DNA from 4 places in the Halomonas sp. HP20-15 genome. Region 2 is predicted to be linked to each of the others. Evidence: predicted binding sites of a transcription regulator. Region 2 holds the regulator's gene; each other region holds the start of a gene.
What was found. Region 2 encodes sigma-54, which starts transcription at its own class of promoters, with help from an activator protein. Its sites were predicted from a motif close to TGGCACNNNNNTTGCTNT; they were not measured.

Region 1 (2,202 bases), on a different contig from region 2:
CTGTCCCAGACATGGCGTTCGTTAGGGCTCTAATCAACTCCTGCGCCGATTGCTTTTCCCTATAGAACCCGATAATCGCCGGGCATCGTCCACCGTGCTCAGGCGTGCAGCGGCCGCGACGGTCCGAAGTGCTCGAAGCGCCGCCGCTCGGCCGGCACTCCGAGTGCCTCGAGCTGGGTATCGACGCAGTGCATGAAGCCCTGCGGACCGACCAGATAGCACAACGGCTCGTCCTCCGGCAGCAGCCTCGCCAGCAGTTCGCGATCGATGCGTCCCAGGTGATCCGGCGCAGCATCGCCATCGGCCTGCTCGTAGCAGACCACGCTGCGCAGCCGTTGCGGATAACGCTCGGCCAAGGCCGCGACCTCGTCGCCGAAGGCGTGCACGTCAGCGCTACGCGCGGCGTGCACGTAGGTGACCGAACGCCCCGCAGCCAGTGCCTGGGCGGCCAGCGAGAGCATCGGCGTCTGGCCGACGCCGGCGCTGAGCAGTACCACCGGTGACGCGCCTTCCGCGAGGGTCAACTCGCCCGCCGGCGGCAGCAGTTCGAGGCGCGCTCCTTCGCTCATGCGGGCGTGGAAATATTCGCTGACCCGGCCGCCGGGCTCGCGCTTGATCGACAAGCGATAGGTGCGGCCGTTGGGTGCCGCGGACAGGCTGTAGTGACGGAACACCGGCTCGCCGTCGATCAACAGCTTGACGCCGATGAACTGGCCCGGCGCGAAGTCGGCGACCGGCTGGCCGTCGTCGGGCGCCAGCACGAAGGAGCGGATCTCGGCGCTTTCCTGGCGGGTCGCGGCGACATGGAAGCCCCGCGCGCCGCGCCAGCCCCCCGGCAATGCCGCGAACTGCTCGTAGCGTGCCGCCTCGAGCTCGATCAAAAGGCCGGCCAGCTCTTCATAGACCGCCTGCCAGGCGCCGGCGATCTCGGCGGTCACCGCCTCGCCGAGCACCTCGCCGATCGCCGCCATCAGGCATTCGCCGACGAGTGGATAATGATCGGGGCGGATGTTCAGCGACACGTGCTTGTCGACCACCAGCGCCAGCGCCGCCTTGGCCTGCTCACGGTCGCCGCGCAACTGCACGTAGCGCAGCACCGCGGCGGCCAGCGCCCGTGGTTGCCCGCCGCTCGTCTGGTGGGCGGCGTTGAACAGCGCCTTGACCTGGGGATAGCGCTCGAACAGCACTGGATAGAAACGCTGGGTGATCGCATCGAGATGCTCGGCGACGACGGGGGCGGTAGCGGCAACGAGCTGTTCCTGTTGCGGGGTCAGCATGAATGGAACTCCGATTAAAGAAGGATGACGCTCCTACTAGGGCAATCCCTGTGCCAGTTGCCGGGAGGCGCGACACCCTGCCGCAGGGCGCGCCGCTGGGCCAGTTCCGGCCTGTCCCGGCGGCGGCTCGGCGTATCCGCACGCACACATGCCAATGCCGACAGCTGTTAAAACGACACGCCCTAGGGTTGTCATTTTCACTGTCTCGCGGACAATCGCGGTCACTATGACACGCTTCTACGAAGTCCTCCGCGACCTGCTGACCCGACTCGCCGACGGCCAGCCCGTCGATGCCCTTAGGCCGCTGTGGTCGCAATTGCTCGCAACGCTGGTCGGCGACTACCCGGCCGACGCCAGCACACTGATGGTCAACGACGAGGCGGGGCTGCTGCCGGTCGCCGTGCTCGGCCTGCCCAGCGAGGTGCGCGGCCGGCGCTTCCCGCTCGATCTACACCCGCGGCTGGCGGCCATCGCCCAGCATTCGGGCGTCTGCCGCTTTCCGCCGGACAGCCCGCTGCCCGACCCCTTCGACGGACTGATCGACGAGGAACTCACCGCGGTCCACGACTGCCTGGGGGTGGCGCTGCGCGACGGCGAACGGCTGATCGGCGTGCTCACCCTCGACGCGCTGACGGCCGGCAGCCTGGCCCTCCTCGACGAGGACGAACTGCTCGCCAAGGCGCGTCTGCTGGCGACCTGCCTGCGCCTGGCCAGCCAGCTCAGCGCCACCCGCTCGCGGCTCAGCGAGGTCCTCGACAACGAGCCCAAACCGGCCCTGCAGCGGCACTGGAACAGCCCGGCCATGCAGCGTCTCGACGCCTCGCTGGACCTGGTCGCGCCGACCGACATGTGCGTGTTGCTGCAGGGCGAGACCGGGGTCGGCAAGGAGCGTGTGGCACGCGCGCTGCATGCCCGCTCGCCCCGC
Region 2 (2,202 bases):
GAGCCTGTCCGGCGGCGAGCGCCGACGGGTGGAGATCGCCCGCTCGCTGGCCACCGAGCCGGCGTTCATCCTGCTCGACGAGCCCTTCGCGGGGGTCGATCCGATCTCGGTCGGCGAAATCAAGTCGATCATTCGCCAACTGCGCGACCGGGGCATCGGCGTGCTGATCACCGACCATAACGTGCGCGAGACGCTGGACATCTGCGACAACGCCTACATCGTCGGCGACGGCCAGATCATCGCCGAGGGTAGCGCGGAAGCGATACTCGCCAGCAAGAAGGTCCGCGAGGTCTACCTAGGTAACGAGTTCCGCCTCTGAGCGCTCGCTGCCGCCTCACCGAGAGTCGGCTGTCAAGCCCTGAAATTCCACGCAAGATATCGCCAAGCGGGATTAGCCTTAATCGTGGCATGGTTATTGCTTTTATACTTGCAAGGCCATACCGGGCAGGATAACGTGTGATCAAACCCTGTCAGTGAAGTCACGTTGTCATGGCTATGAAACCCACGTTGCAGCTTCGGGTCGGCACCCAACTGACCATGACGCCCCAGTTGCAGCAGGCCATCCAGTTGCTGCAGCTGTCGACGCTGGACCTACGCCAGGAGATCCAGCAGGCGCTGGAATCCAACCCCATGCTGGAGATGGAAGACGACTATGGGGAAACTGCCGTCGGCGAGACGGTAGAAGACGACTGGGCCAGCGACATCCCCGAGGAACTCACGCTGGACAGCGAATGGTCGGATACCTACCAGGACCTGGCCCCCAGCGCCGGGCGCAGTGAAGACGGCCCCGACTTCGAGCGCAATAGCGCCGATCAGAGCCTGCAGGATCATCTCCAGTGGCAGCTCGAAATGGCCGGGCTCGATAGCCGCGACCATGCGATCGCCGAATGCCTCATCGATTCGATCACCATCGACGGCTACCTCGAAGGTCAGCTCGACGAGCTGACGGAAGGCCTGCACAATCAAGGGCTCGCCGGACTCAAGGTCGCCGATGTCGAGCAGGTCCTGTATCGCCTCCAGCAGTTCGACCCCACCGGCGTATTCGCCCGCGACCTACGCGAGTGCCTGCTGCTACAGTTGGCTACGCTGGCCGACGATACGCCGCTGCTGCCTCAGGCAAAGCGCCTGGTGCGTCAGTTTCTCGAAGCGCTGGCCGGCGACGATCGCAAGCTGCTCAAGCGCCGGCTGCGCCTCGACGACGCTCAGCTCGATGCGGTGATCGCGCTGATCCGCGCCCTCGACCCGCGTCCCGGCCAGGTCTTCGACGCCAGCGGCAACGATTACGTGATCCCCGACCTGGTTGCCCGCCACACTCGCGAGGGCTGGCGTATCGAGCTCAACCCCGAGGCGCTACCGCGGCTGCGCATCCAACCCGACTATGCCGCCTTGATAAAGCGGGCCGACAAGAGCGACGACAATACCTTCATGAAGCAGCATCTTCAGGAAGCGCGCTGGCTGATCAAGAGCCTGTCGAGTCGCAACGACACCCTGCTCAAGGTCGGTCGCGAGATCATGGTCCGCCAGCTCGACTTCCTCGAACGTGGCGAAGAAGCCATGAAACCGCTGGTACTCGCCGATATCGCCCAGACCGTGGAGATGCACGAGTCGACCATCTCGCGAGTCACCACGCAGAAGTTCATCCATACGCCGCGTGGCGTCTTCGAGCTCAAGTACTTCTTTTCGAGCCATGTCGGCGGCGGCGAAGGCGATGCGCATTCCAGTACCGCGATACGCGCGCGCCTGAAGAAGCTGATCGGCGACGAGCCGCCGCGCAAGCCGCTCTCCGACAGCAAACTGGTCGATCTGCTCGCCGCCGACGGCATCGCGGTGGCGCGACGCACCGTCGCCAAGTACCGCGAAGCGCTGGGTATTCCCTCCTCCAGCGAACGCAAGCGCCTCGCCTGAAGTCTCTTCCGGCACACGGAACGTGCCACGCCCCGCCACCTCGGAACGTCGATTTTTACGCCCTCAGCTCGCGAAAAGCGACGCGTGTGGCCGCCATCCCACAAGGGGTTTGCTAAGCTGCAAAAAGGGTTACAATCGAGCCACCACTCGTCGAAAAGGAACGTGCCATGCAAGCCAACATCACCGGCCATCACGTCGAACTGACGGATGCATTGCGTGACTATGTCAACGAGAAGTTGATGCGGCTGGAACGCCACTACGACAACATCACCACCGTGCAGGTAACGCTCTCGGTCG
Region 3 (2,202 bases), on a different contig from region 2:
GGCTGGCGGTGTACGGGATGCGGATCGAGGCACTGCGGTTGCGCGCACTGTAGGCGAGCATGACCGGCGCCTCGAAGCCCGGAACCAGGCGCTTGTAGGAGTTGGTCGAGGCGTTGGTGAAGGCGTTCAGCGCCCGCGCATGCTTGATGATGCCACCGATGTAGTACAGCGCCGTCTCGGACAGCCCCGCGTACTCGTCGCCGGCGAACTGGTTCTCGCCATCCTTCCAGAAGGAGGAGTGAACGTGCATGCCGGAACCGTTGTCGCCGACCAGCGGCTTGGGCATGAAGGTCGCGGTCTTGCCGTAGGCGTGGGCCACGTTGTGGACCACGTACTTGAGTTCCTGAACCTCGTCTGCCTTCTTGACCAGCGTGTTGAACTTGACGCCGATCTCGTTCTGGCCGGCGTTAGCCACCTCATGGTGGTGCACTTCGACGCTCTGGCCGATCGCCTCGAGGGTGTTGCACATCGCGCTACGGATGTCGTGGAAGCTGTCCACCGGCGGGACCGGGAAGTAGCCACCCTTGACGCGCGGACGGTGCGCCAGGTTGCCGCCTTCGATCTTGCGATCGGTCGACCAGGCGCCCTCTTCGGAGGTGATCTTGTACATGGCGCCTTCGATGTCGGCCTTCCAGTGCACTTCGTCGAAGATGAAGAATTCCGGCTCGGGGCCGAAGAATGCGGTATCGCCCAGGCCCGAGGCACTCAGGAACGCCTCTGCGCGCTTGGCGATGGAGCGCGGGTCGCGCTCGTAACCCTGCATGGTCGACGGCTCGATGATGTCGCAACGCAACACCAGGGTGGCATCTTCGGTGAACGGGTCGAGGAAGCCGGTGCCGTCTTCGGGGCGCAGAATCATGTCGGATTCGTTGATGCCCTTCCAGCCTTCGATGGAAGAACCATCGAACATCTGACCGTCCTCGAAGAACTCATCGTCGACCGCGCCGGCCGGGATCGTAACGTGCTGCTCCTTGCCCTTGGTGTCGGTAAAGCGCAGGTCTACCCACTTGACGTCGTGTTCTTCGATCAGGGCTAGAGTCTTCTCAGACATGGTGTCCTCCACAGATGAGCCATTGGCTTGCGTGTCCAGCGTCGTTTTAGCACGTCGGGGCGCGGATTGCCCATGCATGCCATTTCTGACAAAACAAATGCAGAAGCCGTGCCAAAATGGCGCAAGGGCAATCGCGACCATTCATCAAGCCAATGAATTACAAGCGGAAAGCGCCCAGGTGAGGATGCCGCAAAGCGCTCTCCGATCAGCCTGGATCGCATCATGGCGGTGCACACGCCCTGCTCGTGCACCATGGAAGAGCATAAATGACCCTTGATGCACCATTTTGGTTCACCAATGAGCAACGATGCCCATCGCCAAGGATTAGCGTCGACTCAGCCCTGCGAGGGCTTGCCGGATGAAGCGTCTCAGCCCTTCGCACTCGGCGAAAACCAACCATGAAAGGCTGCAAAATCAGCCAGCTGGCCAATTGAAACACTCAGAAACCCAGAGCTACTCTTGTTTACACAACTATCGCAGTAGATAGGGGGTAGCAGAGGCCTGCGAGACGTTGGCAGCAATGCCGTTGCCGCATCGTGACATCGGACGGCCTACGTCAGCGTCACGGTAACCGGGGCCCTTCCGGATTCCAGGTCGCCAGGCTTATGAATACATACAGTGTGGTCGTTGATTTCCGACGAGGCTACAACCGCGCAGAACGCTGCCTGATCACGCTGGAGAGATTGGCCGAGCGGATCGACGGCGATGTCGAACGCTGGCTTATCGTCGACCGACCGCGCCTGTCCCTGGGCAAGCTGGCGGAACGCCACGGCGCCCGAACGCTGACCCTGCCCGGGCTGGCGCGCGGCGCGCGACTCAACGCCGCCGCCAACTGCAGCCACGGCGAGGTGCTGGTATTCATCGAGTCGACCAGCGATCTTTCGGATAAATGGCTGTACGACATCGACCAGGCGCTGCGCATCCAGGCCTGGGACGCACTGGCGCTGGCCGCCGAACGCTGGCCGGCTTCCGTCTGGCTTCGGCGCATCGGCCGGGCGCGACTGCAGACCCAGGTATTCGCCGTACAGCGGGTATGGTTCGAACGTCTCGGCGGCTTCGATCCCGACCTGGACAGCCAAGCCGAACGCGATTTGCTGGGCCGCCTGCAGGCCTGCCACGCCCGGGTCCTGCAATGCCGGCCCGAGGAGTGC
Region 4 (2,202 bases), on a different contig from region 2:
GCACCGGCGATATACACGAAGATGGCGATCGCGCGCAGTGACGATATGGCGCGGATCGTGGGCGTCCTGCCGCGCTTGGCGGCCAGCGTGCCGATGACGCTGTAGGCGACCAGGCCGACCAGTTTGGCTGCCAGCCAGGGGTGCTGCATGGGCCAGGCGCGCAGCATGACCATCAAGGTGACCCCCGCTGCCAGTAACACCGTATCGACCAGATGCGGCCCTACCTTCACCCAGCGCCGTTGCAGGCGGGGCGACTCGTGAACCGACCACCAGACACGCAGGCTGAACATTGCCAGGCTCAGGCCGGCGACCGGTCAATGTTGCGTTCGATCGTGTTTAGGGCGACTCGTCGATGGCCGGCGAAACGGCTGCCGCCTCGCCGACAGGGCCCTGGTTGGCGGTGGCCCGCTCGAACAGCACGTTGTTCTCCAGGTGGACGTGCTGCATCAGGTCCTCGCGAAATTCGTAGAGCCCCGCATACAGCGCGCGCCAGGTGGTGCAGGCGCCCTTGGGTATATGAATGTCGTGGGAGAGCGCCATCAATCGGGCCAGCGCTTCGCCGTGCTCGTCATGCTCGAAACGCATCACGGCGATCGGTCCGTGCGCGTTGTGGGCAAGGCCGCGCTTGAGCATCGGGAACAGGATCATTTCCTCCTTCTGCATGTGGCTTTCCAGTTCCTGATGCATGCTTTCGAGGTGGTCGGCCAGGCCGGCGGGGCAAGTGCCGCGCTCGCCGTGGACATGCTCGACGCGCCGTGCCAGGCGGATGAGCTCGGGCAGTTGCTGGCGATGCACGGCGTGATAGCGGGTCAGGATATGTTCGATCAGTTCGCTGTCGCTGGCGGTCTGCCAGTCGCGCTCGCCGGACTGGCTGGCCGGCAGCGCTTCCAGCGCGGCGACGAGCCGGGCCAGGTCGACATCGCGACCGGCCAGCGCATCGCGCAACGTGACGCGCCCGCCACAGCAGAAATCGATACCGTAATCGTGAAATACCCGGGTGGCGCCGGACAGTTGGCGGGCCAGCTGGCCGAGAGGTTGGTCGAGAAGGGTCATGGTGCTGTCCTTTTTATCAAGCGTGTGCCCTTCTAATGCAGCTTGTATGCCAACCCTTAAGTCATTGATTGGCAGAGGTTTCGATTGACTCCGGTCAATTCTACCCGGAGCTGTAAGGGTAATAATGACCTCGCTTCGGTGGTTTTTACCCGCCGACGCTTTGCCCATTAACCGCCAGGAGCCTTGCCATGCTCGAAGATGTCGTGCTTGCCGATCTCACTGCCGAACTGCCCAGCGCGGTGCGTCTGCAACGTCTAGTCAGGACCCTGCGTGAATACTTTCATTGCGGCGCCGTGGGGTTGCTGCGCCTCGATGACGGTGCGCTGTGTCCGGTTGCGGTCGACGGGCTGGCCCGCGAGGCGCTGGGACGACGCTTCGTGGTGGCCCAGCACCCGCGGCTGGCAGCGATTCTCGCTCGCCGCGAGACGGTGGCCTTCCCGCCTGATTCGAGCCTGCCCGACCCCTATGACGGACTGGTCGACAATCAGGTCGGCGCACCGCTGGCGGTACACGATTGCATGGGCATCAGCCTGCATGTCGAGGGTAGCCTGTGGGGAGTGCTGACCCTGGATGCACTCACCCCAGGCACTTTCGATGAGCGCGCCCAGGACGACCTGCAGCGCTTCACCCTGCTGGTCGAGGCGGCGGTGCGCGTGACCCGCCTGGAGCAGGACATGCGCCGCCTGCGGCTGTCGCGCAGTGCTGACGCAGGGGATCTCGTCGAACGCCAGGAGGGCGAGATCATCGGCCAGAGCTCGCTCATCCGTCAGTTGCTGGACGAGCTCGAGGTGGTCGCCGATTCCGAACTGCCAGTGTTGCTGACCGGCGAGACCGGCGTCGGCAAGGAGCTGTTCGCGCGTCATCTGCATCAGCGCTCGCGGCGCCGCCGGCGCCCGATGATCCAGGTCAATTGCGCGGCGCTGCCCGAATCGCTGGCGGAGAGCGAACTATTCGGCCATGTGAAGGGGGCCTTCTCGGGGGCCGGAAGCGCCCGTGCCGGGCGCTTCGAAGCGGCCGACGGCGGTACGCTGTTTCTGGACGAGGTCGGCGAACTGCCGTTGGCCATCCAGGCCAAGCTGCTACGTACCCTGCAGAACGGTGAAATCCAGCGCCTGGGTGAGGACACGCCGCGTCACGTCGATGTGCGGG

Region 1: the regulator sigma-54 is predicted to act here: its motif matches at 1,316-1,333, upstream of hmpA (NO-inducible flavohemoprotein).
Region 3: the regulator sigma-54 is predicted to act here: its motif matches at 1,148-1,165, upstream of glnA (glutamate--ammonia ligase).
Region 4: the regulator sigma-54 is predicted to act here: its motif matches at 1,088-1,105, upstream of ytfE (iron-sulfur cluster repair protein YtfE).

The regions. Positions count from the first base shown of each region.
Region 1 covers NZ_JAWQLY010000013.1:64,600-66,801, forward strand. The annotation lists gene hmpA (NO-inducible flavohemoprotein) at 99-1,277, opposite strand; gene norR (nitric oxide reductase transcriptional regulator NorR) at 1,504-2,202, shown strand, end outside.
Region 2 covers NZ_JAWQLY010000016.1:19,960-22,161, reverse strand. The annotation lists gene lptB (LPS export ABC transporter ATP-binding protein) at 1-319, shown strand, start outside; gene R6258_RS17045 (RNA polymerase factor sigma-54) at 490-1,905, shown strand; gene hpf (ribosome hibernation-promoting factor, HPF/YfiA family) at 2,073-2,202, shown strand, end outside.
Region 3 covers NZ_JAWQLY010000015.1:46,040-48,241, forward strand. The annotation lists gene glnA (glutamate--ammonia ligase) at 1-1,051, opposite strand, end outside; gene R6258_RS16820 (hypothetical protein) at 1,657-2,202, shown strand, end outside.
Region 4 covers NZ_JAWQLY010000001.1:351,697-353,898, reverse strand. The annotation lists gene R6258_RS01710 (SirB2 family protein) at 1-302, opposite strand, end outside; gene ytfE (iron-sulfur cluster repair protein YtfE) at 337-1,053, opposite strand; gene norR (nitric oxide reductase transcriptional regulator NorR) at 1,242-2,202, shown strand, end outside.